4 regions of the Streptomyces sp. NPDC001858 genome follow, and region 1 is predicted to be linked to each of the others. Evidence: riboswitches for the same ligand, from Rfam matches in the RefSeq annotation. Region 1 holds a riboswitch; each other region holds the start of a gene.
The links. Region 1 has a riboswitch for S-adenosylmethionine ahead of thrC (threonine synthase). Riboswitches for the same ligand answer to the same signal wherever they lie in the genome.

Region 1 (6,926 bases):
CGCGCAGCCCTCGTCGGAGACCACCGGGACCTCCTTGGCGACCAGGTTCATGCCGTCGCGGACGGGGTTGACCAGGGCGACGTCCGCGAGGCGGTAGGCGGCCAGGGAGCGGGCGAAGTCGTCCTTGAGGTTCAGCAGGACGGGCGTCCAGTCGGGCGTGCCGTACGCGGCGTTGATCTCGTCCGTCACCCGCCGCACCTCGGCCATGTAGTCGCGGTAGACGGCGAGGTCCTGGCGGGAGGGGTAGGCGAACGCCACATGGACGACGCGCTCGCGCCACTCGGGGCGGTCGTCGAGCAGCTGCCGGTAGGCCAGCAGTCCGCGCACGATGTTCTTGGACAGCTCGGTGCGGTCGACCCGGACGATCGCCTTCCGGCCCTCCCCGCCGATCTCCTCGCGCAGGGCGGCGATCCGCTCCTCGACGTCCGGCCGGTGCGAGCGCTCCCGCAGGAAGTCGGCGTCGGCCCCGAGCCCGTGCACGCCGACCTGTGTCTTCCCCGGCCCTCCGGCGAACTCCGCGCAGCACGCGGTGAACGCGTCCGCCCAGCGGTGGGTCAGGAAGCCCAGGCGGTCCGCGCCGAGCATGCCGGTCAGCAGCTGCTCCCGGATGTCCTGCGGCAGCAGCGCGAAGTAGTCCACCGGGGCCCACGGCGTGTGGGAGAAGTGGCTGATCCGCAGGTCGGGGCGGAGTGCGCGGAGCATGCCCGGGACCAGGCACAGGTGGTAGTCCTGGACGAGGACGGCCGCGCCGTCCGCCGCCTCCTCCGCCAGGGCCTGCGCGAACGCGCGGTTGTACGTCTCGTACGCGGCCCACTGGCGGCGGAACTCCGCGTCGAACACCGGTTCGAGCGGGGTCTGGTAGAGCAGATGGTGGATGAACCACAGGACCGAGTTCGCGATGCCGTTGTACGCGTCGGCGTGCACGTCGGCCGGGATGGGCAGCATGCGCACGCCCTCCTCGCCGACCCCGCGCCGGACCGCCTCCCGGTCGCCGTCGGACAGCGCCGAGCACACCCACAGCGCGCCCGCGTCCGGCCCGATGGCCGACAGGCCGGAGACCAGCCCGCCGCCGCCGCGTTTCGCGCGCAGCGAGCCGCCCTCGTCGACCGTGTACGAGACCGGGCCGCGGTTGGACGCGACCAGGACCTGAGCAGCTCCACCGGTGGTAGCCATAGACCTCAACCTAGCCCGCTCCGGAAACGCTCAAACGTACGGTCGCCCTGTGTGGCCAGGACGTATACAACAGGTGTGCGGTGCCGCGACGGCGTCACGCGACCTTGCGGGACTGGTACTCCGCGATCTCCGCCATCGGCGGCCGTTCCTCGGTGTCCACCGAGTAGGTGCGCGGTTCGAACCCGTCCGAGCTGCGTTCGAACTGGGTGAGCGAGGGGCGGATCAGATGCCCGCGGGCCAGCCGGAGCTGGGCGGTGCGGTAGATCGCCGCAGCCATCCGGCCCAGGGCCTGACCGTCCTGATGGCGGTGTTTGCGCACGCCGACGTCGACCTGGGCGAGGGCGTCGAGGCCCACCAGGTGCAGGGCGTCGACCAGCATGCCCAGCTCCACGCCGTAGCCGACCGGGAACGGCAGCTGCTCCAGCAGGCTGCGGCGGGCCGCGTACTCGCCGCCGAGCGGCTGCACGAACCCGGCCAGCTGCGGCCAGTGCATGTTGAGCAGCGGCCGGGCCATCAGCTCGGTGACCCGCCCGCCCTGGCCGGCGGCGCCGCTCAGCGGACGGTCGTACATGCCCTTGACGAGGTCCACGTCCGGGTCGGTGAGCAGCGGGCCGACGATGCCCGAGACGAAGTCGGAGGAGAACTCCTTCAGGTCGGCGTCGATGAAGCAGACGATGTCCCCGCCGGTGACCAGCAGCGAGCGCCACAGGACCTCGCCCTTGCCGGGCACGGCCGGTATGCGCGGCAGGATGTCGTCCCGGTGCACGACCCGGGCCCCGGCCGCCGCGGCGACCTCGGCGGTCCGGTCGGTCGATCCGGAGTCGACGACGACGATCTCGTCGACGAGCGGGACCTGCCGCATGAGGTCGTGGCGGATGATCGCGACGATGTCGCCGACCGTGGCCTCCTCGTTCAGCGCGGGCAGGACCACGGACACCGACCGGTTCGTGGCGCGCTTGGCGGCCAGGATCCGGTGCAGCGGGCGATCGGTCACCGACCAGGAACGGGTGGCCAGCCAGCGCTCGACCTCTTCCAGCACGGCGGCTCCTCACATCTCGCGGTACATCTCGCGGTTCGGACGACTATCTCAACGATCCTGGGCTTCGGTTACAGTCTTGAACAACGCGGATGACCATCGCATGTCCGAGGTCGCTGTCGTCTACAACTTAATACCGCTCATCCAGAGGGGCAGAGGGATACGGCCCGATGAAGCCCCGGCAACCCTCCAGCCGGTCTGACCACGTCGTCGTGGTGAGGCTCCCGGCTCGGGAAGGTGCCAAATCCGTCTCACGGCGAAGTGCGTCGTGAGGAAGATGAGGAGAAAGGGCCTCCCCTCCATGGCTGCGCAGCCTGTTGCAACCGAATCCACCGCTTCCTCCGCTTCCGGGGTCGACCTCGGTCCCGCGGCGGCGTTGAACTGCCGGGAGTGCGGTCACCGCGTCCCCCTCGGGCCCGTCTTCGCCTGCGAGGAGTGTTTCGGCCCGCTGGAGATCGCGTACGACTTCTCCTCCTACGACACGGAGGAGCTCCGCAAGCGCATCGAGGCGGGCCCCGCGAACATCTGGCGCTACGCGCCCCTCCTGCCGGTCCCGGCCGACGTCGCGGACAAGCCGAACATCAACCCGGGCTGGACCAAGCTCGTCCAGGCCGACAACCTCGCCCGTGAGCTGGGCGTCGACGCCGGAAAGCTCTTCGTCAAGGACGACTCCGGCAACCCGACGCACTCCTTCAAGGACCGCGTCGTCGCACAGGCCATCGAGGCGGCGCGCGCCTTCGGCTTCACCACCCTCTCGTGCTCCTCGACCGGCAACCTGGCCGGCGCCGTGGGCGCGGCGGCGGCCCGCGCCGGCTTCCGCTCCTGCGTGTTCATCCCGCACGACCTGGAGCAGGGCAAGGTCGTCATGGCCGCGGTCTACGGCGGCGAACTCGTCGGCATCGAGGGCAACTACGACGACGTCAACCGCTTCTGCTCCGAGCTCATCGGCGACCCGGCGGGCGAGGGCTGGGGCTTCGTCAACGTCAACCTGCGGCCGTACTACGCGGAGGGGTCCAAGACCCTGGCGTACGAGATCTGCGAGCAGCTCGGCTGGAAGCTTCCCGATCAGCTGGTCGTGCCGATCGCCTCCGGCTCGCAGCTCACGAAGATCGACAAGGGGCTGCAGGAGCTGATCAAGCTCGGGCTCGTCGAGGACCGGCCGTACAAGATCTTCGGCGCTCAGGCCGAGGGCTGCAGCCCGGTGTCCGTCGCGTACAAGGCGGGGCACGACGTCGTCCGTCCGCAGAAGCCGAACACCATCGCCAAGTCGCTGGCCATCGGCAACCCGGCGGACGGTCCGTATGTGCTCGACATCGCGCGTCGGACCGGCGGTGCGGTGGAGGACGTGACGGACGAGCAGATCGTCGACGCGATCAAGCTGCTGGCGCGGACCGAGGGCATCTTCGCGGAGACCGCCGGCGGGGTGACGGTGGGTGTGACGCGGAAGCTGATCGAGAACGGTCTGCTCGACCCGACGCTCACGACGGTCGTGCTGAACACGGGCGACGGTCTCAAGACGCTCGACGCGGTGGCCGGCACGGGACTGACCGCGACCATTCGGCCCAACCTGGAGTCGTTCCACGAGGCGGGTCTCGGCTAGTCACTGCCCTGTGCCCCTGTGGGGGCGCGTCACCTGACCGGAGGTCGAAAGTCATGAGCGTCACCGTCCGCATCCCCACCATCCTGCGCACCTACACCGGCGGTTCGGCCGAGGTGAAGGCCGAGGGGGCGACCCTCGGCGAGGTCATCGCCGACCTGGAGCAGCACCACACCGGCATCGCCGCCCGCGTTCTCGACGATCAGGGCAAGCTGCGCCGGTTCGTCAACGTGTACGTCAACGACGACGACGTCCGCTTCGAGCAGGGTCTGGAGACGCCGACCCCGGACGGCGCCGGCGTCTCGATCATTCCGGCGGTCGCGGGCGGCTGAGAGGTCGCTGTACCCGCCGGTAGTACCCATCGGTAGTAACCGTCGGTAACAGTGATTACCGAGCGTTCATCGAATTGCCCTCTCCGCGATAGAAGCGGAGGGGGCAATTCAGTGTGGTTGAGCGCGGTACAGTTGGGGAACCCGGTCCGGATCAACGGATCCGGAGCCTTTGATTTCTGCCCCACGCCCGATAAGAAGCAGCCAAAGTGTGCATACCTTTCGCGGCTTTTGTGGCCTTTGTGGGGCCCGACTTGCCCCGAATTCAGGCGAATTCTCGCCACATTCCCGATCCTTTGCGTCCAGAATTCTCGTCCAAGTGACCTGTTGCAGAGGGCAGTTGGACAGATACATTCAGCCGCGGTCGACGCGTTCCGGCGCACGCCCCCAATCGTTGGGGGGTGAGGTCTGACCCGGATCCGCGAAGTGTGGATCTGTGCAAGGGCCAGTAATAGGGGAGTTAGGCATGGCTCAGGGCACCGTCAAATGGTTCAACGCGGAGAAGGGGTACGGCTTCATCGCGGTCGACGGTGGTGCGGATGTTTTCGTCCACTACAGCGCGATTCAGATGGACGGCTACCGCACCCTGGAAGAGGGTCAGCGGGTCGATTTCGAGATCTCGCAGGGTCAGAAGGGGCCGCAGGCGGACATGGTCCGTCTCGCGACCGGCTGAAGCGCGCGCCGACTGACAGCGTCGTTCTTCTGTACGTCACGTCCGAAGGGCTTGTACCTCCTGGGGGGTACGAGCCCTTCGGTGCGTCTGGTGCGCCTGCGAAGCGCCCGGAGCCTCTGGCGCCCCTCCGCTCGCACCGTTGTTCACCTGCGGATCCTCCCGAGTCGCTTGCGCCCACCCGTCGCCCGACCGCCACCCCCCAACGAGCCCGCTTCGCGGGCGCACCTTGCACTCTCGCATGCCGAGTGCTAATCATTGGCGTTAGCACTCTGAAGGTGAGAGTGACAACGAGGACCGGGTCGGTGAGGCCCGCAGGCCAGGTGGGGCAAGGAACCACGGGGCCGGCGAGCCGTCCGTCGCGGGCGCCAGCGCGGTCCGGAGCAATCCACCCCAGTCCGGGAGGACCACTTCACATGGCCAAGATCATCGCGTTCGACGAGGAGGCACGGCGCGGCCTCGAGCGCGGCATGAACCAGCTCGCGGACGCCGTGAAGGTGACGCTCGGCCCCAAGGGCCGCAACGTCGTCCTCGAGAAGAAGTGGGGCGCCCCCACGATCACCAACGATGGTGTCTCCATCGCCAAGGAGATCGAGCTCGAGGACCCGTACGAGAAGATCGGCGCCGAGCTGGTCAAGGAAGTCGCGAAGAAGACGGACGACGTAGCCGGTGACGGCACGACGACCGCGACCGTCCTGGCCCAGGCCCTGGTGCGCGAGGGTCTGCGCAACGTGGCCGCCGGCGCCAACCCGATGGCTCTGAAGCGCGGTATCGAGAAGGCCGTCGAGGCCGTCTCCGGTGCCCTGCTCGAGCAGGCCAAGGATGTCGAGACCAAGGAGCAGATCGCTTCCACGGCCTCCATCTCCGCCGCCGACACCCAGATCGGCGAGCTCATCGCCGAGGCGATGGACAAGGTCGGCAAGGAAGGCGTCATCACCGTCGAGGAGTCCCAGACCTTCGGTCTGGAGCTGGAACTCACCGAGGGCATGCGCTTCGACAAGGGCTACATCTCGGCGTACTTCGCCACCGACATGGAGCGTATGGAGGCCGTCCTCGACGACCCGTACATCCTGATCGCGAACTCCAAGATCGCGAACGTCAAGGACCTGCTCCCGCTCCTGGAGAAGGTCATGCAGTCGGGCAAGCCGCTGCTGATCATCGCCGAGGACGTCGAGGGCGAGGCCCTGTCGACCCTGGTCGTCAACAAGATCCGCGGCACCTTCAAGTCCGTCGCGGTCAAGGCCCCGGGCTTCGGCGACCGCCGCAAGGCGATGCTGAACGACATCGCCATCCTCACCGGTGGCGAGGTCATCTCCGAGGAGGTCGGTCTCAAGCTCGAGAACACCTCCCTGGACCTGCTGGGCAAGGCCCGCAAGGTCGTCATCACCAAGGACGAGACGACCATCGTCGACGGCTCCGGCTCCTCGGACCAGGTCGCCGGCCGGGTCAACCAGATCCGCGCCGAGATCGAGAACAGCGACTCGGACTACGACCGCGAGAAGCTGCAGGAGCGCCTGGCGAAGCTCGCCGGCGGTGTCGCGGTCATCAAGGCCGGCGCCGCCACCGAGGTGGAGCTCAAGGAGCGCAAGCACCGCATCGAGGACGCCGTCCGCAACGCGAAGGCCGCCGTCGAGGAGGGCATCGTCGCCGGTGGTGGCGTGGCGCTCATCCAGGCCTCCGCCGTCTTCGAGAAGCTGGAGCTCGAGGGTGACGAGGCGACCGGCGCCAACGCCGTGCGGCTCGCCCTGGAGGCCCCGCTCAAGCAGATCGCCATCAACGGCGGTCTCGAGGGTGGCGTCGTCGTGGAGAAGGTCCGCAACCTCCAGGTCGGTCACGGCCTGAACGCTGCGACCGGCGAGTACGTCGACATGATCGCCGAGGGCATCATCGACCCGGCGAAGGTGACGCGTTCCGCGCTGCAGAACGCGGCCTCCATCGCCGCGCTGTTCCTCACCACCGAGGCCGTCATCGCCGACAAGCCGGAGAAGGCGTCCGCGCCGGCCGGCGGCGGCATGCCGGGCGGTGACATGGACTTCTGAGCCCGCTCCAAGGCTCGGCTTTCCACCGAGGGCGGTACCCCTGTTCCCACAGGGGTACCGCCCTCGGGCGTTTTACTCCACG
Region 2 (6,926 bases), on a different contig from region 1:
AAGGCCACCGTGTAGGCCGCCCACAGCACGCCGATCGCCTGCGCGACGCGTTTGACGACATAGAGACGCATGGCGGCCGTCAGCCGATCCAGGTGTCGTGCAGCTGGATCCGGCTGGAGGCGTCGAAGTCGAGCCGGTGCACCTTCTTCGACACCCCGAGCTGGGTCTGCAGCTCCACCACGGGGACGACGTACGCGTTGCGCACGATCAACTCCTGTGCTTGTGCGACCAGTTGCTTGCGCTTGGCGGTGTCGGCCGTCGCCGCCTGGTCGCTCAGCGCGGTGTCCAGGGCGCCGGCGGGCAGCTGGTAGAAGTTGGCCAGGCGGGTGGAGAACGAGCTGCGCAGTATGTCCGGGTCGGCGCGCGTCACATTGCCCCACACCACGTCGAAGTCACCGGACTGCAGCGTCGGCGCGAACTGGGTGACCGGCAGCTGCTTGAGCACCACGCCGATGCCGACGGCCTTGAGCTGCTGCTGGATCAGTTCCAGCGAGGGCTGGTTGGTGGCCGCGATGGGGAACCACGAGACGGTCAGGCTGAGCTTCTTGCCGTCCTTCGCCCGGATGCCGTCACCGCCGGTCTTCCAACCGGCCGCGTCCAGCAGGGACTTGGCCTTCGCCGCGTCCAGGGTCAGCTCCGCGCCGAGGTCGGAGTGGTCGGGGGTGGTGTGCGCCAGGATGCTGGTCGCCGGCTCGGTGCCGGTCGGGAACACGGTGTCCACGATCTGCTGCCGGTCGACGGCGTACGAGATCGCCTGCCGCACCCTGACGTCCTTCAGCGCCGGCCGGGAGTTGTTCAGCCCCAGGTTGAACACCACCCCGGGATTGGCCCGTTGCTGAAGGTCCACCTGGCCGCCGCTCTTCAGCGCCGACTCGTTGGACCTGCCGACGCCGCTGATCGCGTCCACCTGCCCGGACTGGAGGCTTCCGGTGCGCACACCCGCCTCCGGCACCACCTTGAACACCAGCTTGTCCAGGTACGCCTCGCCCTTCTTGGTCCACAGCGCGGAACCCCAGGCGTACCCGGCGCGCCTGGCCAGGGTGATCGACTGGTTCTGCACATAGTCCTTCAGCACGAACGACCCGGAACCGACCACGCCCTGGCTGCACTTGTCCTGCGGGCTCTTCTTCACGCTCGCCGACGACTCGATGCCCAGCGAATGCGTCGCGGTCGCCTGGAGGAACTGTGCGTTGGGCTGCTCGAACGCGACCCGGACCGTGAGCGGATCGACGACGGTCGTGCTCTTCACGCCGCTCAGATACCCCTGCGCCAGCGTGCCCAGGGCGCCGAGCTTCGGCACCGCGTCGAAGTTGTCCTTGACCACCTGGGCGGTCAGCGCCGACCCGTCGCTGAAGGTGACGCCCGATCTCAGATGGAAGGTGAAGGTCGTGGCGTCGGCGCTGATGTCCCAGCTCTTCGCGAGCCAGGGCACGATCTTGCCGGTCTCGGGGTCCTGGTCGGTCAGCGAGTCCACGATCTGGCGCAGCGAGTAGATCGTGTCGTTGCTGCCCACCTGCTGGGGATCGACGCAGCCGGCGTCGGAACCGACGGCGAAGGTCAGTGTGCCGCCGGAGCGGGCCTCACCGCCGCCGCTGCTCGAACTGCCGTCGCCGCCCGCCGAGCAGGCGCTCAGCAGCACGCCGCTCGTCACGAGTGCCGCCAGGGCCGCCCACCGGGTGGGCCGGGAATCCGTACGCGCTATCACGGAATGGTTCTCCTATTCCGAAGCCGTCGCGCACATGCCCGTTCAGCACATTCCGGGCACGGCGACGCAGGGGAAGTCGACTGCGAGGGGAAAAAGAAAGGGGGAAGGGAAGAGAGGGAGGCCGGGGGGATCGCCGGAGACGCCGACGGCGGGCGTCGGACGCAGAGGTGACGTGCGGTCAGCCGCAGCACGCGGGCGTGCGGAGACGAGCTACGCGGAGGTGCTAGCGGGAGGTGCTACACAGACAGCCGGCGAAGCGCTGGAGATCGATGTGGCGTCGGCGCGAGAGTCCGGAGAACGCCGCCGCGGCGGCGAGAGAGGCACTCAGGTTGCAGTCGATCCGCATGCCGGTCCCTCCCCTCCCAAGCCCCGCTGCCGGGGCCACGCGCTTGCAGGGTCGTCGACCCCGCCGGGCTTTCACCTGGAGCACCCCACCGCGCAGGAGGGTTGCCGGTCAGCAAGCCAGGGCTTGACGCTGACACTCAATGCCACCCACGATCCTACGGATCACTTCCGCGACCCGTCAATATCGCCATATCGTCGGCCCGGGTTCCCTCGGGAACGGAAACGCGGGTGCGGCGCGCCGATGAGTCTGCCGACGTCCACCGGTCTACCTTCCGACCGGGACGACCAAAGCATCGGGAGCACGCCATGGGCCTCATCCACATCGAGATGTTCACCACCCTCGACCTCGTCGCGCAGGCGCCCGGCGGCCCGGACGAGGACCCGGAGGGGTTCCCGTTCGGCGGCTGGCAGGCGCCCCTGCTGGACGAGGTCGCCGGGGCGCAGATCGGCGCCGCCTACGAGGGCACGGACGCCCTGCTGCTCGGCCGGCGGACGTACGACATCTTCGCCGCCTACTGGCCGCACCAGAAGGGCGGCGAGGACGGCGAGATCGCGACGCTCTTCAACAGCGTCCCCAAGTACGTGGCCTCCCGCGGCAGGCCCGACCTCTCGTGGGCCGGATCCACGCAGCTCGGCCCGGATCTGCCCGGCGCGGTGCGCGAGATCCGCGACCGGCACGAGCATGTGAAGGTCGTCGGGAGCCTGAACCTGGTGCAGAGCCTGCTGCGCGAGAAGCTTTTCGACCGGCTCGACCTGTGGGTGCACCCGATCGTGCTCGGCGTCGGCAAGAAGGTGTTCGACGGCGGCGCGGTGCCCACGAACGTCACCCTCCTCGAACCGCCGGCCGCCGGTCCGAAGGGAACGGTGTACCTGCGCTACGGGCTGGCCGAGGGCACGCCCGGCACGGGTGACATGAGCGCACCCGACCGCGGCGTCGCGCGCGACGCCTGAAGCTGATGCGGTCTTCACAACTCCGTCCCATAACCTCGTCGGAGAGACGTCGGATGCCCCGTGCATCCGCTCTGAGGAGGCGATGGTGCTCGGAAGGGACATGCGGCTGCTCGTGGGCGCCGTGATCGTGGCCTGTGTGGTGCTCGTCGGCTCCCGCGCGCCGAACGACGCGCCCGGCGACGGGTCGCTGCCCGTCGACGCCGCCCGGGATGTCGTGCCGAACCGCGTCATGACGTGGAACATCTGCAACCCCTGCGAACTGAGCAACGCCGACCGCGCCGGGGAGATCGCCGCGTACGCGCCCCAGGTGATCGGCCTGCAAGAAGCGTGCGTGGGGGACGTCGAGCGGATCCGGGGCTATCTGAAGGACCGTTACGGGCTCGACTACCACGTCGAGTACGGGTCGGTGCTGCGCAACTGGGGCCGCTGCGGGGGAGCGCCGTGGAGTCCGGGGGGCTACGGCCAGGCGCTCCTGTCGGCGGCGCCGATGACGAACCCGGTCACGGTCGAATACCCCGACGGCGGATCCGAGGACCGCGGGTACATGGCGGTCACCACCAAGGTGGACGGCCGGTCCGTGCGGGTCTTCAACACGCACTTCGCCGAACGGCGACAGGAGGAGGTCCGAGCGGGCCAGGCCGACGTGCTCGCGGCAGCCGTCGCCCGGCACGACCGCGCGATCGTCCTCGGCGACTTCAACGCCGTGCCGGACGCTTCCGAGCTCACCGAGATGTGGGCCGTGGCCGCGGACACGGCCCCCGAGTGCCGTCCCCCGACCGTCGGAACCTGCGAGCCGACCACCGACTGGCGCAGCAAGTTCGACTACGTCTTCCTGCGGGGCGTCACCCCGCTGGAGCACCATGTGCACCCGACCCCGTACTCGGACCACCACCAGTTCTACACCGACCTGGACCTCACCGGTTGACGCACGCCGTGGCCGTCGCGGCCGGCCCGTCGTGCGGAGAGCACCCCGATCCGCGCCGCGCTCTCGCGCACTGCCGGTGAATCCGTCTGCAACATTTCCCGTGGTCCACCGCGTCGGTGAGATGTAAGCCGACGGAAAGGCGCCGAGGGGTGGGAATGAGAAAGTCCCGGACGTGGTCCCGGACGGATGAGTTCATGGAGTTCGCCGTGGGGCGTGCCGGGCAGCTGCACCGCTCGGCGTGCCTGCTCACCAGCGGGGACACGCACCTGGCGGAGGACCTGGTGCAGGAGACGCTCAGCCGGATGTACGCCGTGTGGGGCCGCATGTCCCGGGTCGACAACCCTGCGGCCTACGCGCAGACCGTTCTCGTCCGTACGTTCCTCACCCAGCGTCGGCGCTACTCCGCCTCCGAACGCCCCCTGGCGGAACTGCCCGACGTCGCGGCCCTCCACGACGGGGACGATCCGGCGCTGCGGCTCGCGCTCCTCCAGGCCCTGCGGGAGCTGCCGCCCAAGGACCGGGCGGTGGTGGTGCTGCGCTACTGGGAGGACCGCAGCGTGGAGGAGACGGCCGATGCGATGAACGTGAGCTCCATCGCCGTACGCAGTCGGTCGAGCCGCGCGCTGGCCAAGCTGCGCGAACGGCTGGGCGGAAGCCTTGCCGAGCTGACCACCCCGACCTGAACTCCCGAAGTCCGCCACACCTTCGCAGCCGACGCGCGGACCGAGAAGGGTCCGTCGCGCTCGCTGATCTGCTTCCCCTACCGCACCGACACAGGATCTGGTGGTTCCGCATGCCTTTCGAAGACGAGCTCGGGAAGGCGCTCCGCGACACGGTGGGCGCCTTCACCACGGACCCGCGTTCCCTGGCGGAAGGCAGCCTCGCGCGCGGTCGGCGCAGGCTGGCCCGCCGCCGGGCCTCCGCGGTCGCCGGGAGTGGACTGGCCGTCGCCCTCCTCGCGACGGCCGGCGTCCAACTCGGAGGGGAGCGGGGCGGTGCCGGCACGGACCGCGGCGAGCACGCCTCGACTTCGGGCCCGACGGCCGACTACCGGCACTTCGAGGTCACCGCCCAGGCGATGAAGGACATCCTGCACAACGGAATGAACAACTCCTCGGTCGCTGTCATCCGGGAGGAGCTGCACGCGGCGGGCAGCTCCGACCCGACCACGCCCGCGACGGCCAGGATCGACTTCGAGGACGGCTTCGGCGCGGCCAGGGTGACGCTCTCGGTGCGCCGCGTCGACCCGACGGAGCAGGACGTGAAGAAGCAGATCACCTGCCCGCCCGCGCAGGACTCCCCGTACGAGGACTGCACGACACAGCCCGACAACCGTGCCGTCAGGGGATACACCGACGCCGGCAAGGCGGGCGGGGTCAAGAAGTGGGAGGTCACGATGGTCTCGCCCAACGGGTACGTCATCGAGGTCGCCACCTACAACGTACCGATGGCGAAGCAGGCCGGATCGAACTCCGAGCCGGAGCCGGTGAGCCGCAACCCCCGGATGAACCCGGGCAAGTTGCGCAACCTGGCGGCGTTCGTCGACGCCTCGTTCAGCCGGGACGGCGAGGCCAATCCACTGGCGACCGTGGCGCCGGGCTCCATGGCCGAACCGGGCGACATCCTGCCCGTGCTGAAGGACCTGTTGCCCGAACGCCTTGTGATCGTGTCGGAGGGCGGCACCGGAGCGAACGGTCATGTCGTCGTGACCGACCCGAAGAGCGGTACGCGAACCTACATCGAGGCCACGCGCATCGCCGGCGACACGGAGGTCTGGAACGAGACCCTCGCCGACGGCACGAAGGTGGGCACCCGGCAGGTCCCCGGCAAGCAGCCCGGAGTCGTGCAGCTCCGCGCCGACGCGCTTCGGGTGAACGGACTCTGGATGTCCGTGTCCGCCTACAACGCGCCCAGCCCCACGTCCGGCAAGAGCGGCACCCGGCACCTGATCACCGAACAGGAACTCAAGGCCATCGTCACCAGCCGCACCTGGCTCCTCGCCCGCTAGGGCCTGTCCGGCCGGTCAACTCGCAGGGCATCTGCGGTGCCGAGTCCCCGCGTCTGCGGCACGATCGGCCGGACACGCCCTAGGGCCGGCCGCAGAGCCGGGCCTCGTCATGGAGGGCCTGCGCGACTCCGTCGCGGTCGGCGGACAGCCGGACTTTCCGTGACGCTCATGTCATGTCGCCCTGCGAACGGCAGTGCCGAGGCTCCTTGAGCCGCACGAGGCCGTCCTGAGACGCCCCGCGTTCTACCATGCGGTGAAGAGCGAAGATCGTCACGTGCACACCGGACGGGGCGCTGTCCGGACCGGGGGCGGATGATGGATCTGCGGCAGATGGAGGTCGTCGTCTCGGTGGCGGACGCCGGCGGGTTCACGGCAGCCGCCCGACGGCTGCATGTGGTGCAGTCGGCCGTCTCGGGAACGGTCCGGTCCCTGGAACGCGAACTGGGCACCCCCCTGTTCGACCGCACCACCCACCGCGTCACCCTGACGCCGGCGGGCGAGGTGTTCGTCCCCGCCGCGCGCGCCACCCTCCGGGCCGCCGAACTCGCGCGCGAGGCGGTCGACGCCGTGCGGGGACAGCTGCGCGGCCGGGTGACGGTGGGCACCATGCAAGGGGTCTGGGCCGGGCTCCACCATGCCCTCGCCGCCCTGCGCGCGGAACATCCCGGCGTCGTCGTCCAGCTCCGGCAGGCCGCGGTGGCCGACATCCGCCAGGCGCTGCGCGACGGAACCGTGGACCTTGCCGTGGTGGCCCTCGACCGACAACAGCAACGCGGACTGGCGACCCGTCTGCTGTCCCGCGAGGAGATGGTCCTGGTGGCGTCGCCCTCGCGGGTCGTCCCCGGCACCACCACGACCGGCGAAGCCGCCCTCGCCGAAGCCGCCCAACTGCCTCTGGTCGACTTCACCCCGGGCTGGGCCATCCGCTACGCGGTCGACCGGGCGTTCCGCGCGGCGGGCGTGGAGCGCGCCACGACGTTCGAGGTGAACGA
Region 3 (6,926 bases), on a different contig from region 1:
CGGCTGGAACCACTGGAAGGGCGGCGGCGGCATCACCGGCACCGCCGGCTGGTTCGGCGGCCTCGGGCTGACCCGGCCGCGACTGCAGGCCTGGCTGAGCGTCCTCACCGAACTCGGCGCGGGCGTCCTGCTGGTGGCCGGCCTGTTCACCTCCCTGGCCTGTGCGGCGGTGCTGTCCGTGATGCTGGTGGCGGGCCTGCTCGCCCACCGCCCCAACGGCTTCTTCGTGTTCAAGGAGGGCTACGAGTACGTCCTCGTCCTGGGCGTCCTCGCGCTGGCGCTCGGGGCGTGGGGGCCGGGCGAGTACGCGCTGGACGAGGCCGCCGACATCGGCGTGACCGGCTGGGCGGGCGCCGGAGTGGTGCTCGGGGTGGGCGTCGCGGCGACGGCCGGTCTGCTGGCCGTGTTCTGGCGTCCCGAGAGAGAGGAACGAGCCTCATGAGCGAGGCGTTGCGCGTCGGGTTCATCGGACTGGGCGGCCAGGGCGCGCCGATGGCCCGGCGGATCGTCGGCGCGGGCTTCGAGACCACCCTGTGGGCCAGACGGCCCGCCACCCTCGAACCCTTCGCCGACACCCTCGCCAGGACCGCCGGCTCGGTCGCCGAACTGGCCGCCGCCAGCGACCTGGTGTGTCTGTGCGTGGTCGACGACGCCGACGTCGAGCAGGTGGGCGCGCAGGTGCTGTCCGGGCTCCGCCCGGGCGGGATCGTCGCCGTGCACTCCACCGTGCACCCCGACACCTGCCGTCGCCTCGCCGAACGGGCCCGCGCCCAGGGCGTCCAGGTGCTGGACGCCCCCGTCAGCGGCGGCGGCCCGGCCGCCGACCGGGGCGCCCTGCTGGTCCTGGTCGGCGGGGACGCCGAGGTCCTCCACACCTGCCGACCGGTGTTCGAGACCTACGGCGACCCGGTCGTCCACCTCGGCCCCACCGGCTCCGGACAGCTCGCCAAACTCCTCAACAACCTGCTGTTCACCGCCCAGTTGGGGCTGGCCGCCGACGTGCTGGAGATCGGCGGCCGACTGGGCCTGGACCGCGACGGCCTCGGCCGGTTCCTCCCGCAGGGCAGTTCCGCGAGCTTCGCGCTGCAGCGGGTCGTCGACGCCGGCGGCATCCTCGACCGCATCTCCGCCCACGCGGGCAAGCTGCTCGCCAAGGACGTCCGGCTGTTCGAGGAACTCGCCGAGGGGGCCGCGCAGGGAGCAGATCCGGGACCGACGCGGGAGGCCGCCCGTGCGGCCCTGCGCGCGATGGGTCTGTGAGGAATATCCCGGAATCTCTACGGTGAGCGGGCACCGTCCAACGGCGGAAAGGGACGGCCCGCGGTGTCCGCGTCGGCCTCGCAGCCGTCGCTGGGCGCGCCCAGCAGCCGGGACGCCGTACCCGGACGTTGCTGCCCGCCTCCGGCTGAGCCCCCGAGGCTGCGGGTACTCACCTGGTGGACGCCCCCTTGACGGGCGGTCGGGGCGGATCGACACTCGAACCGGGAATCCTAGTGAACAGGTAGGGAAGGTAGAGCCAATGGGGCGACGGAAGCCGATCAGCGGCCGAGCGAGCCGCACGGCATGGTCCTCGCCCCTTCTCACCTCCCGCCGTCACATCGACCTGCAGCGCGTCTGCAGCGCGATCAGCTCCCAGGGCTGAGCCGGACCCCTCCCCGCGCCGAACCGCACCGGCGGTGTCCCCCCTCGGGACACGGCCGCACCCGGCGCGCGCGGACGAGGTCCACACCTCCCTGTTCGACGTCGCATCCGCCGCCGCGCGCACCTCGCTGCGCGCCTCGCCCCCGGGGAGAGTCATGTCCGTCACACCACTGGCCGCCGTCCACCCGTCCGCCCGGCCCGCACCCGTCTTCCGGGGGCGGATCGGCCGCGACGCGCGCAGCGGCCACTACGCGGTGCCGCGCCGCTACCGCCTCCACCTGGCCGCGGCCGACCCCGACTGTCTGCGCATCGCCGTCACCCACAGCCTCCTCGGCCTGGAGAGGGCCTGCCCGGTCACCTTCCTGCCCGCCGTCCCGGACAGTCCCGACGGCGGCCACAGCGCGCTGCGCCCGCTGTACGACGCCAGCGCGCACAACTACCGCGGACCGGCCCTCGCGCCGGTGCTCAGCGACGACTGGTCCGGGCGCATCGTCAGCAGCCACGGCCCCGACATCGCCCGCGACCTCGCCCGCAGGTTCGGCGGCGGGCGGGCCACGCTGTACCCGTGCGGCGCCGAGTCGCAGATCGAGGCCGTCGAGCGGATGTGCGCGCAGGGCATCGAAGCGGCGGCCCAGCGCGCCGGAGCCGCCGACGCCGAGGAGGCCGAGCGCACCGCCGCCCTCGCCACGCTGCTCGACACGCTCGGCGTGCTGGAGCGCGGCCTCGGGGTGCACGCCTATCTGATCAGCGATCAGATCACCGCGGCCGACGTCGAGTTGTGGGTCGCCCTGGTCCAACTCGACACCGTGCACCGCTACCACCTGGACGCGGCGGCCGTGCACCGCATCGCGGACCATCCCGCCCTGTGGGCCTACGCCCGCCGGCTGGCCGCCCACCCGGCCTTCAGTGCCCACCTCGACCTGGACGCCATCGCCCGCCGCCACCACGCCCGTTGCCAGGGCCTGGAGGCCGCCGGCGCCGCCGTCCAGATCCTGGACTGGGAGACCCACGCGGCGGACGGTTCGGCGGTCCGACCGCAGGTCGAACGGCCCTGACCCGGTCCATCCACTGGACCGCCGTTGACATTCGTTCGGGCAACTGTCTTACTTACGGCCCAGAACGGTCATGAGCGTCAGCGACAAGCCCTGGCTAGCTGACCGGCAACCCTCGCTCCGCGGTGGGGTGCCCCAGGTGACGACCGGACCGACGTTTCGGTAATGACGTATCGGTAAGCGCGAGGGCCCCTCGGGGGCCGGAACAGTGACGGTGACGGACATGTACGCAGCTCTTCGGACGGCGCCCCGCCGCCCCCGGGGCTGCGTACGGCCGTACCTCGACATCCTCGTCGCCAACCGCGCCGTCGACCTCCTGCGTGTGAACAGCGCACTGTGTACCGCACCGGGCCGCGCCCGCTGTCGGGGCTGAACGAACCCCTCGCACCCCAGCCCCGCCGCCCCGCCTCCGCGTTCCTGACGAACACCGCCCGAGCGGTGTGCCGTTGTCCGCCCCACCCCGGTCTCCTGTACGCATCCGTGCGCCATGCCCTGTTCGCGCCCCCGCAGCGGTCCCCGCCGCCGAGCCGAAGCGCGTCCGGCCACGCACGTCCGCCGTGACCCGGGGTGTCCGACTCCCGCCGGAGCCCCTCATGAGTGAACCCCCAGGCGCCGTGACCCTCGCCGAGGCCGCGCCCGCCGTCGACGTCCCGCCGGCGAAGCTCACCGCCCAGCGCGTCCAGCCGCTGCGCAAGCCCGGACGCTGGATCGCCACCGCCGTGGTCCTGGTCCTGGTGGCGCAGTTCACGCACGGGCTGATCTCCAACCCCTTCTACCAGTGGGACCGGTTCGGCTACTGGTTCCTGCGGCCGGTCATCCTGGACGGACTGCTGATCACCCTGGAAGTGGCCGCGTACAGCGCGGTGCTGGGCCTCCTCGGCGGCATCCTGCTCGCCCTCGCCCGGCTCTCCAGGAGCCCGGTGCTGCGCGCGGTCAGCTGGACCTACGTCTGGGCGCTGCGCTCCATCCCGCTGATCGTGGTGCTGCTCTTCCTGTACAACTTCAGCGCCCTGTACCAGACCCTGAGCGTGGGGGTTCCCTTCGGTCCGGCGTTCTTCCGCTTCGACGAGTCCCGGCTGGCCACCGACATGGTGATCGCCGTCGTCGGCCTCAGCCTCAACGAGGCCGCCTACGCGGCCGAAGTGGTCCGCGGAGGCATCCTCTCCGTCGACCAGGGCCAGCACGAGGCGGCCGCCGCGCTCGGCCTGCCCAAGCGCTACCAGTTCTGGAAGATCGTCTTCCCGCAGGCCCTGCGGTCGATCACGCCGAACTACGTCAACCAGCTGATCGGCCTGGTCAAGTCCACCTCGCTGGTCTTCTACGTGTCGCTGCTCGACCTGTTCGGCACCGCGCAGACCATGGGGGCCACCTACCCCGGCGACATCGTGCCGCTGCTGCTGGTCGTCACCGTCTGGTACCTGATCCTGACCAGCCTCGTCTCCGTCGTCCAGTTCTACGTCGAGCGGTACTACGCCCGGGGCGCCACGCGTTCCCTGCCGCCGACGCCGCTTCAGAAACTGCGGACCGGTCTCACCGACCTGCGGGCCCGCATCCGCCGGGAGGCCGCCGTATGACCACCGAGACCGTGCAGAAGAGCGCCGGCACCGCCGCGGTCGTCCCCGCCGCCGTCGAGGTGCACGACGTGCACAAGTGGTACGGCGCCCACCGGGTCCTGGACGGGGTGAGCCTGACCGTGCGGCCCGGCGAGGTCACCGTGATCCTCGGCCCGTCCGGCTCCGGCAAGTCCACCCTGCTGCGGGTCGTCAACCACCTGGAGAAGCCCGAGATCGGCTACGTCAGCGTCAACGGCGAGCTGATCGGCGTCCGCCGGCACGGCGACCGGCTGCGCGAGCTGAGCGAACGCGCCATCCTGGCCCAGCGCAGCCGCATCGGCTTCGTCTTCCAGAACTTCAACCTCTTCCCGCACCTGACCGTGCTGGACAACGTCGCCGCCGCACCGGTCGCCACCGGCAGGCTCGCCAAGCCCGTCGCCCTGGAACTGGCCCGCGAACTCCTGGACCGGGTGGGCCTCGCCGACAAGGCCGGCGCCTACCCCCGGCAGCTGTCCGGCGGCCAGCAGCAGCGCGTCGCCATCGCCCGCGCCCTCGCGCTGCGCCCCGGCGTCATCCTCTTCGACGAGCCCACCTCCGCCCTCGACCCCGAGCTGGTCGGCGAGGTCCTCGCCGTCATCAAGGACCTGGCGACCAGCGGCACCACGCTCGTCATCGTCACCCACGAGGTCGGCTTCGCCCGCGAGGTCGCCGACCGGGTCGTCTTCATCGACGAAGGCAAGATCGTCGAGCAGGGCCCGCCCGGCGAGGTACTCGACCGACCGCAGCACGAGCGGACGCGGGACTTCCTCAGCAAGGTGCTCTGACCCCCCCGCTCGCGAGCACCCCACGACTTCCCCCCACGCCGCACCACCCTCCGAACGACCCTCCGAACCACCTTCCGAACCACCCTCTGAGCCACAAAGGACGGCCATGTCTGCCCACTTCACCCGACGCAGCCTGATTCGCGGCATCACCGCGGCGACCGCGGTCGCCACCCTCGCCACCGGGCTCGCCGCCTGCGGTGGTGACAGCGAGGCGGCCACCACGACCGGCAGCTCCGCCGGCACGGTGACCATCGGCCGGGTGTCCAACGGCGCCGCCGAGGAAACCGCCCTGAAGGTCTCCGAGGTCAAGTCCATCAGCGCCGAACTGCCCGACGCGATCAAGAAGAGCGGCAAGCTGAACATCGGCATCGGCGCCCTGCCCTCCGGCTTCGCCCCGCTGGCCTATATCGGCGACGACCAGAAGACCCTCACCGGGGCCGAGCCCGACCTCGGCCGTCTGGTGGCCGCCGTCCTCGGCCTGAAGCCCGAGACCAAGAACTTCACCTGGGAGAACCTCTTCGTCGGCATCGACAGCGGCAAGGTCGACGTCGCCTTCTCGAACGTCACCGACACCGAGGAGCGGAAGAAGAAGTACGAGTTCGCCTCCTACCGCCAGGACAACCTCGGCTGGGAGGTGAAGAAGTCCAACACGTGGAACTTCGACGGCAATTACGAGAACCTCGCCGGTCTGACCGTCACCGTGGGCTCCGGCACCAACCAGGAGAAGATCCTCCTGGAGTGGAAGAAGAAGCTGGAGTCCGAGGGCAAGAAGCTCACCGTCAAGTACTACCCGGACCGCAACGGCATCTACCTGGCGCTCGCCAGCGGCAAGATCGACGCGTACTTCGGCCCCAACCCCGGCATCGCCTACAACGTCTCGCAGACCGCGGGCAAGGCCAACGCCACCCGCAACGCGGGCACCTTCTCCGGCGCCGGCGAGACGCTCCAGGGCCTGATCGCCGCCACCGCCAAGAAGGACAGCGGACTCGCCAAGCCGGTCGCCGACGCCATCAACTACCTGATCGACAACGGTCAGTACGCCAAGTGGCTGGCCGCCTACAACCTCTCCAACGAGGCCGTAGCCAAGTCCGAGATCAACCCGCCCGGACTGCCGCTGGACAACTCCTGACGTCACGTCACTGTTGTTGTGACCCATGCAAGTCGAGTCAGAGACGACCGGAAGGGACTTCGCCTCCGTGGCCACCTCGATCGACCTCCGCGGAGGCGGAGTTCCGACCGCCGGCGCCCACCCGCATCCCCTCGACAACGCCGTATGGGCCGCGCTCGACGGCCCGCACGCCCTCCCCCATAGCCTTAAGGGCATGGGCGGTACCCCCACCGCCGACCGGGCTGGCCGCGCCGCCCGCTACCCGGCCGACGTCTACGACTTCGCCGCCCTCGCCGACCCCACGGATCCCGCGGCCGGGGGCTACCTGCTCACCCTGGTCGGCCCCGGAACGGCCGTACGCGTCAAGCCCGTTCAGCAGGTCCCCGACGGCTGGGAGGTCATCGGCGGCGGAGACGGCGTCCAGCTCGTCGCCACCGAGGAGTTCCGCACCGAACCCGCCCCCGAGGCGGTGACGCTCGGCCCCGACGACGTGCCGGAGATCCTCGACCTCGTCGCCCGCACCCGCCCCGGCCCGTTCCTCCGGCGGACCGTCGCCCTCGGCGCCTGCTGGGGGAGGCTGCGACTGCCCGGCTGGACCGAGATCAGCGCCGTCTGCACCGACCCCGGCCACCGGGGCAAGGGCCTCGCCACCCGGCTGATCCGCGCGGTGGGAGACGGCGCCCGCGCGCGCGGCGACACCCCGTTCCTGCACCCCGCCGCCGGCAACGCCCCCGCGATCCGCCTGTAC
Region 4 (6,926 bases), on a different contig from region 1:
CAGCAAGATCCCGGGGGTCGAGGGCACCGACACGCACGTCGCGTTCCGCACCTACTCCCAGCACGACCTCGAAGCGGCGTTCGCCATCGGCCTGGAGTAGGCCCCCGGCACCGGGCTGAGCGCTCCCGCCGGCAGTGTCGCGTCGTGCCGTCGTTCCGCCGCGGCGCCGTCGTGGCCGGTCGCGCAGTTCCCCGCGCCCCTTCAGGGCGCCGCCGACTTCGCCCGGCGCGCTCAGACCGCGGGAACGCAGCGGCCGTCCTGGGTCCGGTACTGCCAGCGCGCGCCGTCGGTCACCAGTTCCCGTACGGCGGTCACGAAGCGCTCCACGTGCTCGTCGGGGGTGCCCGCGCCGAAGCTCACCCGGATGGCGTTGAGGGACTTCTCGCCGGGGGCCGCCTCGGGGGCGCCGCACTCGCCCTGGCTGTGCAGGTCGCCGCCCAGGAGGGTGCGGACCAGCGGGTGGGCGCAGAACAGGCCGTCCCGGACGCCGATGCCGTACTCGGCCGAGAGGGCGGCGGCGAAGTGGGAGCTGTTCCAGCCCTCGACGACGAAGGAGATCACGCCGACCCGCGGGGCGTCGTCGCCGAACAGGGACAGCACCTTGACCTGCGGCACCTCGGCCAGGCCGGCCCGCACCCGCTCGATCAGGGCCTGCTCGCGGGCCACCAGCGTCTCGAAGCCGGCCTCGGTCAGCGCCTTGCAGGCCGCCGCGATGGAGTAGGCGCCGATCACGTTCGGGGAGCCGGCCTCGTGGCGGGCGGCGCTCTCGTGCCACTCCACGTCCACTCCCCCGTCCTCGCGCCGGGTGACCTTGCGGCTGGCGCCGCCGCCCGCGAGGTACGGGTCGGCCGCGACCAGCCAGTCGGCGCGGCCGGCCAGGACGCCGGAGCCGAAGGGCGCGTACAGCTTGTGGCCGGAGAAGGCGACCCAGTCGACGTCGAGGTCCCGCACCGACACCGGGTGGTGGGGGGCGAGCTGGGCGGCGTCCAGGACGATGCGGGCGCCGTGGGCGTGGGCGGCGGCCGCCAGCTCGCGCACCGGCCACAGCTCGCCGGTGACGTTCGAGGCGCCGGTCACGCAGACCAGGGCCGGCCCGTAGGGGTCACGGCCGGCGAGGGCGCGCTCCAGGGTCTCGACGGCCTGGCGCGGGGTGCGCGGGGCATCCAGGTAGGTGACCTCGGCGTCCTTCCAGGGCAGCAGCGAGGCGTGGTGCTCGGTCTCGAAGACGAAGACCTGACAGTCGGCGGGGAGGGCCGCGGCGAGCAGGTTGAGGGAGTCCGTGGTGGAGCGGGTGAAGATCAGCTGGTCGTCGGGGCGGCAGTCCAGGAACTCGGTGACGGTCCGGCGGGCGTTCTCGAACAGGTCGGTGGAGAGCTGGGAGAGGTAGCCGGCCCCGCGGTGGACGCTGCCGTAGTAGGGGGCGTAGGCCGCCACGTCGTCCCAGACGCGCTGGAGGGCGGGGGCGCTGGCCGCGTAGTCGAGCGCCGCGTAGGCGACCTCGCCGCCCGTGACGAGCGGGACGGTGACATCCCGGCCCAGAACGGGCAGAGGCGCACAAACGGTCCGGGCGGAGGCAGCGGTGGAGACGGAAACGGACATGACGGAACTCCCGTGTGAGGCAAGGGAAAAGTGAAAAGGGGTACGCGGAAGCGGGGCTCTGCGCCCTATCGCATTCGCTTGCTCACAGAAGGCTCCCTCGATGACCAGGATCCCTGGCCGCACGCTCTCAGAAGCGTGTGAGGGATCCGCGCTTGCCGTGCACCTTGTTGTGCGCGACCTGGTCTTCACCCGGGGCACCCCGCCACGGACGGAGGGTTGCCGGACAGTCGGCCGGGGCCTCATGACTGTCACTCATGACCTGACACAAGAACGTACGTGAGGTGATCGTCGCCCCGCAACCCATGTCCGGATCGCGGGACGACGCTCGGTGACGCCCGATGACCGCGCTACACGTTGCTGGCCGCCACCCAGCGCTCCAGCGAGCGCTTGGCCGCCCCGGAGTCGATCGACTCCGCCGCCTTCGCCATCCCGGCCCGCAGCTGCTCCGCCAGCGTCCCGGACCCGGGGTCCAGCGCCACGAGGGCCGCCGCCGAGTTCAGCAGCACGGCGTCCCGCACCGGGCCCGTCTCCCCGTCCAGGAGCCGGCGCGCGACCTCCGCGTTGAACGCCGGGTCACCGCCCCGCAGCGCCTCCACCGGCACCAGCTCGATGCCGACGTCACGCGGGTCGAAGCTCTCCTCGGCGACCTTGCCGTCGCGCACGACCCACACATGCGAGGTGGACGTCGTCGTCAGCTCGTCGAGGCCGTCGTCGCCCCGGAAGACCAGGGAGGAGTTGCCGCGCTCGGCGAGGACTCCGGCGATCATCGGTGCGATGCGCGGGTCCGCGACACCGACCGCCTGTGCCTTCACCCGGGCCGGGTTGGTCAGCGGGCCGAGGGCGTTGAAGACCGTCCGAATGCCCAACTGACCGCGCGCGGCGGCCACATGGCGCAGCGCCGGATGGAACTTCACCGCGAAGCAGAAGGTGATCCCCGCCTCCTCCGCGACCTCGGCCACCCGCTGCGGGGTCAGGTCGAGGTTGACGCCCAGCTGGCCCAGCACGTCCGAGGAGCCGGACGCCGAGGAGGCGGCCCGGTTGCCGTGCTTGACGACCTTCGCGCCCGTGCCCGCCACGACCAGCGCCGACATCGTGGAGATGTTGACCGTCTTGGCGCCGTCGCCGCCCGTGCCGACGATGTCGACGGTGCGGCCGGACACCTCGATGGTGTTGGCGTGCTCGTACATCGCCCGCACCACGCCGGTGATCTCCTCGACCGTCTCGCCCTTGGCCCGCAGCGCGACCACGAACCCGGCGATCTGGGCGTCCGTCGCCTCGCCGCGCATGATCTGGTCCATCGCCCAGGCCGTCGCGTCGGAGCTCTGGTCGTGGCCGTACAGCAGGGCGTTCAGCACCTCGGGCCAGGAACGGCCCGCCGCGGTGTCGCCTCCAGCGGGGGTCACAGCGCTCATGGGGCCGCTCCAGATGTCGTAGAAAGTGTGCCCCCACCCTATCCAGCTCAGGGCACGGGAAAGGGCCCCGTCCGGTCTTCGGACGGGGCCCTTCCAGCGCGCGTGGCGAGCGCAGCGATCAGTGGTGGCCGTGGCCGCTCGTGATCTCCTTGTACTCCTCGACGGTGGGCTTCGGGATCTGCTGGTCCTCGCCGAAGTACGCGCCGCTGATCTTGGCGCGCAGCTTCTCGGCGCCCGACACCTTGCGCTCGACGCCGTTCTCGTCGACCGCGGGGCCGATCGCGGCGGGCTCGTACTGCTCGTGCGCGGTGAGGGTGTGCAGCTGCTCCTGGCTGAGCGGCTCGTGGATCTCGACGAACTCACCGTGCGGCAGGCGCTTGATGGTGCCGGTCTCGCGACCGTGCAGCACCTTCTCGCGGTCCCGGCGCTGCAGGCCGAGGCAGATCCGCTTGGTGGCGATGTACGCGATGACCGGTCCGACGAAGAAGAAGATCCGGACGAACCAGGTGATCGCGTTGATCGACAGGTGGAAGTGGGTGGCCCACAGGTCGTTGCCACCGCCGACCAGCGTGATCATGTACATCGTGACCCAGGCGACGCCCAGCGCGGTGCGGGTCGGCGCGTTGCGCGGGCGGTCCAGGATGTGGTGCTCGCGCTTGTCGCCGGTGACCCAGGACTCGATGAACGGGTAGAGCGCGAGTGCCGCGAGGACCACGCCGAAGAGCACCAGCGGGATGAACACGCCCAGGACGAGCGTGTGACCCCAGAAGTTGACCTCCCAGCCCGGCATGAAGCGGATCAGACCCTCGGCGAAGCCCATGTACCAGTCGGGCTGGGCGCCGGTCGACACCTGGTCCGGACGGTAGGGGCCCATGGCCCAGATCGGGTTGATCTGCGCGACCGCCGCCAGGAGCGCGATCACACCGAAGACCAGGAAGAAGAAGCCTCCGGCCTTGGCGATGTACACCGGCAGGAACGGCATTCCGACGACGTTCTTGTTGTTCTTTCCGGCGCCCGCGAACTGCGTGTGCTTCTGGACCCAGACCAGGATCAGGTGGCCCACCAGGAGGCCGAGCATGATGCCCGGCAGCAGCAGGATGTGGATCGAGTAGAACCGCGGCACGATGTCGTGGCCCGGGAACTCGCCGCCGAACAGGAAGAACGAGATGTACGTGCCGACGATCGGCATGGACAGGATCGCGCCCTGGGTGAAGCGGACACCGGTGCCGGAGAGCAGGTCGTCCGGGAGCGAGTAACCGGTGAAACCGGTGAACATGCCCAGGACGAACAGCAGGAAGCCGAACAGCCAGCTGATCTCACGCGGCTTGCGGAACGCGCCCGTGAAGAACACGCGCATCATGTGCACGAACATGCCGGCGAGGAAGATCAGCGCCGCCCAGTGGTGGATCTGCCGGATCAGCAGACCACCGCGCACATCGAAGGAGATGTGCATGGTCGAGTTGAACGCCTCGGACATCAGCTGTCCCTGCAGCGGGACGTAGCTGCCGTGGTACTCCACCTCGGTCATCGACGGGTGGAAGAACAGCGTCAGATAGACACCCGTCAGGATGATGACGATGAAGCTGTAGAGGCAGACCTCGCCCAACATGAACGACCAGTGGTCGGGGAAGATCTTGCGCATGTTCTTCTTGGCCAGGGAGTAGACCCCCAGGCGGCCGTCGGCCCAGTCGGCCATGCGCTCGCCGGCCGGTGCCTTCCCGCGTTCGCGGGACTCTGTCTGCTCAGTGGTGCTCATCCGCGCTCCCAAAATGCAGGACCGACGGGCTCATCGAAGTCGCCGAGCGCCTCGAGGTAGCCCTCGTCGTTCACGCCGATCCGCAGCTGCGGCAGGGCGTGACCGGCGGGACCGAAGATCACTCGGGCACCGTCGGAGAGGTCGAAGGTGGACTGGTGGCAGGGGCACAGCACGTGGTGCGTCTGCTGCTCGTACAGCGAGATCGGGCAACCGACGTGGGTGCAGATCTTCGAGTACGCCACGATGCCCTGGTAGGACCAGTCGAGTTCCTGCTTGTCCTTGATGTTGTCCGGCTGCAGCCGGACGATCATCACGGCCGCCTTGGCGATCTCGTTCTGGAAGTCCTCGTCGTGCTCCTCCAAGCCCTCGGGCTTGACGAAGGTGAGCGAACCGACGACGACGTCCGCGGGACGCAGCGGCTCGTTGGTGTTCATGTTGACGAGCAGCTTGCCCTTGGCCCACAGCGTGTGCCGCAGCTTGTCCTCGGGCAGCGGACCGAGGTCGCGCAGCAGCACGACGCCGGAGAGCGGCACCAGGGTGAGCGCGCCGAACATCGTGTTGCGGATCAGCTTGCGCCGACCCATCGCCGATTCCTTGGCGCCCTGCTTGAAGTCCGCGTGGACCTTGGCCCGAAGCTCGGGCTCGGCCGCGATCGGGTGCCGTTCGCCGGCGACCTCCACGTCCGTCATCAGGGTGCGGGACCAGTGGACCGCGCCGGCGCCGATGGTGAACAGCGCCGTGCCCAGCGTCAGACCCAGCGCGAAGTTCAGCGCGCTGAGGTGGCCGATCGGGAACACGAAGATCGACTTGTCGGCGGGGATCGCCACGTACGCGGCGATGAAGCCGACCGTGGCGAGCATCGACAGCGTGAACAGGAAGGCGACCGCACGCTCGGACCGCTGGGCGGCCCGCTCGTCGATGTCCTGGATGCGATGCTCGTGGGGCGGCAGACCGGGGTCCGCGAACGGGTTCTTCTCGTCCGCGACGGATACCGCGCCATGGGTGTGGTCCTGCTCAGCAGGCAGGTTCTCTTCTGGAGTGTCTTGGTTGCTCATGACTTCTTGGCCTTTGCGGTCCGAGCGGCGACCCAGACGGCGACCGCGATCAGGGCGCCGAGTCCGAAGATCCAGGCGAAGAGGCCCTCGGTGACCGGCCCGAGGCCGCCCAGCTCGAGACCACCGGGGTTGTTCGTATCGTCGCTGTTGACCGCGTGCAGGTACGCGATGATGTCCTTCTTGTTCTGCTCCGACAGCGTGGTGTCGGGGAAGGAGGGCATGTTCTGCGGGCCGGTCTGCATGGCCTCGTAGAGGTGCTTCGGGTCCACGCCCTCCAGGGTCGGAGCGAACTTGCCCTTGGTGAGGGCGCCGCCCTTGCCGGTGAAGTTGTGGCACTGCGCGCAGTTGGTGCGGAACAGGTCGCCACCCTTGGCGATGTCCGCGCCTTCCGGGCTGTACTCGGACTCGGTCGGGACGGCCGGGCCGGCGCCGAGGGAGGAGATGTACGCGGCCAGCTGGTCGATCTGGGCCTGCGTGTAGATGTTCTTCTTCTTCACCACCTGCGGGCCCTCGGAGGTCGCCGCCGGCATACGGCCGGTGCCGACCTGGAAGTCCACGGCCGCGGCGCCCACGCCGACCAGGCTGGGACCGTCGGAGCTGCCCTGACCTCCGGTGCCGTGGCAGCTGGCGCAGCCGACGGCGTAGAGCTTCTTGCCCTCTTCGATGGCGAGGGACTGGGCGGTGTCGTCTGCCTGCGCCTTGCTCGCGGGCGCGAACACGGCGTACAGCCCCCCTGTGCATGCCAGCGCGAGGAGTAGGACGACGAGCGCCGCCAGCGGATGGCGTCGTCGTGCGGAGAGCTTTTTCACGGATTACCCCGGTGTCAGGATCTTCTGCGTCGATGCGTTACGGATGTGCGGGAGCGGGCCCCGGCTACTTGATCATGTAGATCGTGGCGAAGAGGCCGATCCAGACGACATCGACGAAGTGCCAGTAGTAGGACACGACGATGGCCGCGGTCGCCTGCTCGTGGGTGAACCTCTTGGCCGCGTAGGTGCGGCCGAGGACGAACAGGAAGGCGATGAGGCCGCCCGTCACGTGCATGCCGTGGAAGCCGGTGGTCAGGTAGAACACCGAGCCGTACGGGTCGGAGGAGAGCGAGAG

Region 2: linked by a shared signal. The riboswitch ahead of ACWCPF_RS41115 (putative leader peptide) and the one ahead of thrC (threonine synthase) in region 1 are both predicted to bind S-adenosylmethionine.
Region 3: linked by a shared signal. The riboswitch ahead of ACWCPF_RS31525 (amino acid ABC transporter permease) and the one ahead of thrC (threonine synthase) in region 1 are both predicted to bind S-adenosylmethionine.
Region 4: linked by a shared signal. The riboswitch ahead of ACWCPF_RS16815 (aminotransferase class V-fold PLP-dependent enzyme) and the one ahead of thrC (threonine synthase) in region 1 are both predicted to bind S-adenosylmethionine.

What each region holds. Positions count from the first base shown of each region.
Region 1 is NZ_JBSFEV010000004.1:59,201-66,126, forward strand. Features, by position in the region: gene ACWCPF_RS06975 (alpha,alpha-trehalose-phosphate synthase (UDP-forming)) at 1-1,173, opposite strand, end outside; gene ACWCPF_RS06980 (glucosyl-3-phosphoglycerate synthase) at 1,268-2,212, opposite strand; SAM riboswitch class I at 2,347-2,493, shown strand; gene thrC (threonine synthase) at 2,511-3,809, shown strand; gene ACWCPF_RS06990 (MoaD/ThiS family protein) at 3,863-4,138, shown strand; gene ACWCPF_RS06995 (cold-shock protein) at 4,602-4,808, shown strand; gene groL (chaperonin GroEL) at 5,222-6,844, shown strand; gene ACWCPF_RS07005 (acyltransferase family protein) at 6,917-6,926, opposite strand, start outside.
Region 2 is NZ_JBSFEV010000053.1:21,204-28,129, forward strand. Features, by position in the region: gene ACWCPF_RS41105 (ABC transporter permease) at 1-71, opposite strand, end outside; gene ACWCPF_RS41110 (ABC transporter substrate-binding protein) at 80-1,705, opposite strand; gene ACWCPF_RS41115 (putative leader peptide) at 1,929-2,051, opposite strand; SAM riboswitch class IV at 2,086-2,195, opposite strand; gene ACWCPF_RS41120 (dihydrofolate reductase family protein) at 2,357-3,001, shown strand; gene ACWCPF_RS41125 (endonuclease/exonuclease/phosphatase family protein) at 3,084-3,926, shown strand; gene ACWCPF_RS41130 (SigE family RNA polymerase sigma factor) at 4,082-4,609, shown strand; gene ACWCPF_RS41135 (hypothetical protein) at 4,720-5,934, shown strand; gene ACWCPF_RS41140 (LysR family transcriptional regulator) at 6,250-6,926, shown strand, end outside.
Region 3 is NZ_JBSFEV010000028.1:89,682-96,607, forward strand. Features, by position in the region: gene ACWCPF_RS31510 (DoxX family protein) at 1-442, shown strand, start outside; gene ACWCPF_RS31515 (NAD(P)-dependent oxidoreductase) at 439-1,260, shown strand; gene ACWCPF_RS31520 (glutathione S-transferase C-terminal domain-containing protein) at 1,797-2,696, shown strand; SAM riboswitch class IV at 2,763-2,882, shown strand; gene ACWCPF_RS31525 (amino acid ABC transporter permease) at 3,287-4,267, shown strand; gene ACWCPF_RS31530 (amino acid ABC transporter ATP-binding protein) at 4,264-5,070, shown strand; gene ACWCPF_RS31535 (ABC transporter substrate-binding protein) at 5,177-6,199, shown strand; gene ACWCPF_RS31540 (GNAT family N-acetyltransferase) at 6,267-6,926, shown strand, end outside.
Region 4 is NZ_JBSFEV010000010.1:50,228-57,153, forward strand. Features, by position in the region: gene ACWCPF_RS16810 (Lrp/AsnC family transcriptional regulator) at 1-100, shown strand, start outside; gene ACWCPF_RS16815 (aminotransferase class V-fold PLP-dependent enzyme) at 232-1,599, opposite strand; SAM riboswitch class IV at 1,743-1,859, opposite strand; gene trpD (anthranilate phosphoribosyltransferase) at 1,947-3,011, opposite strand; gene qcrB (cytochrome bc1 complex cytochrome b subunit) at 3,130-4,767, opposite strand; gene qcrA (cytochrome bc1 complex Rieske iron-sulfur subunit) at 4,764-5,822, opposite strand; gene qcrC (cytochrome bc1 complex diheme cytochrome c subunit) at 5,819-6,631, opposite strand; gene ctaE (aa3-type cytochrome oxidase subunit III) at 6,696-6,926, opposite strand, start outside.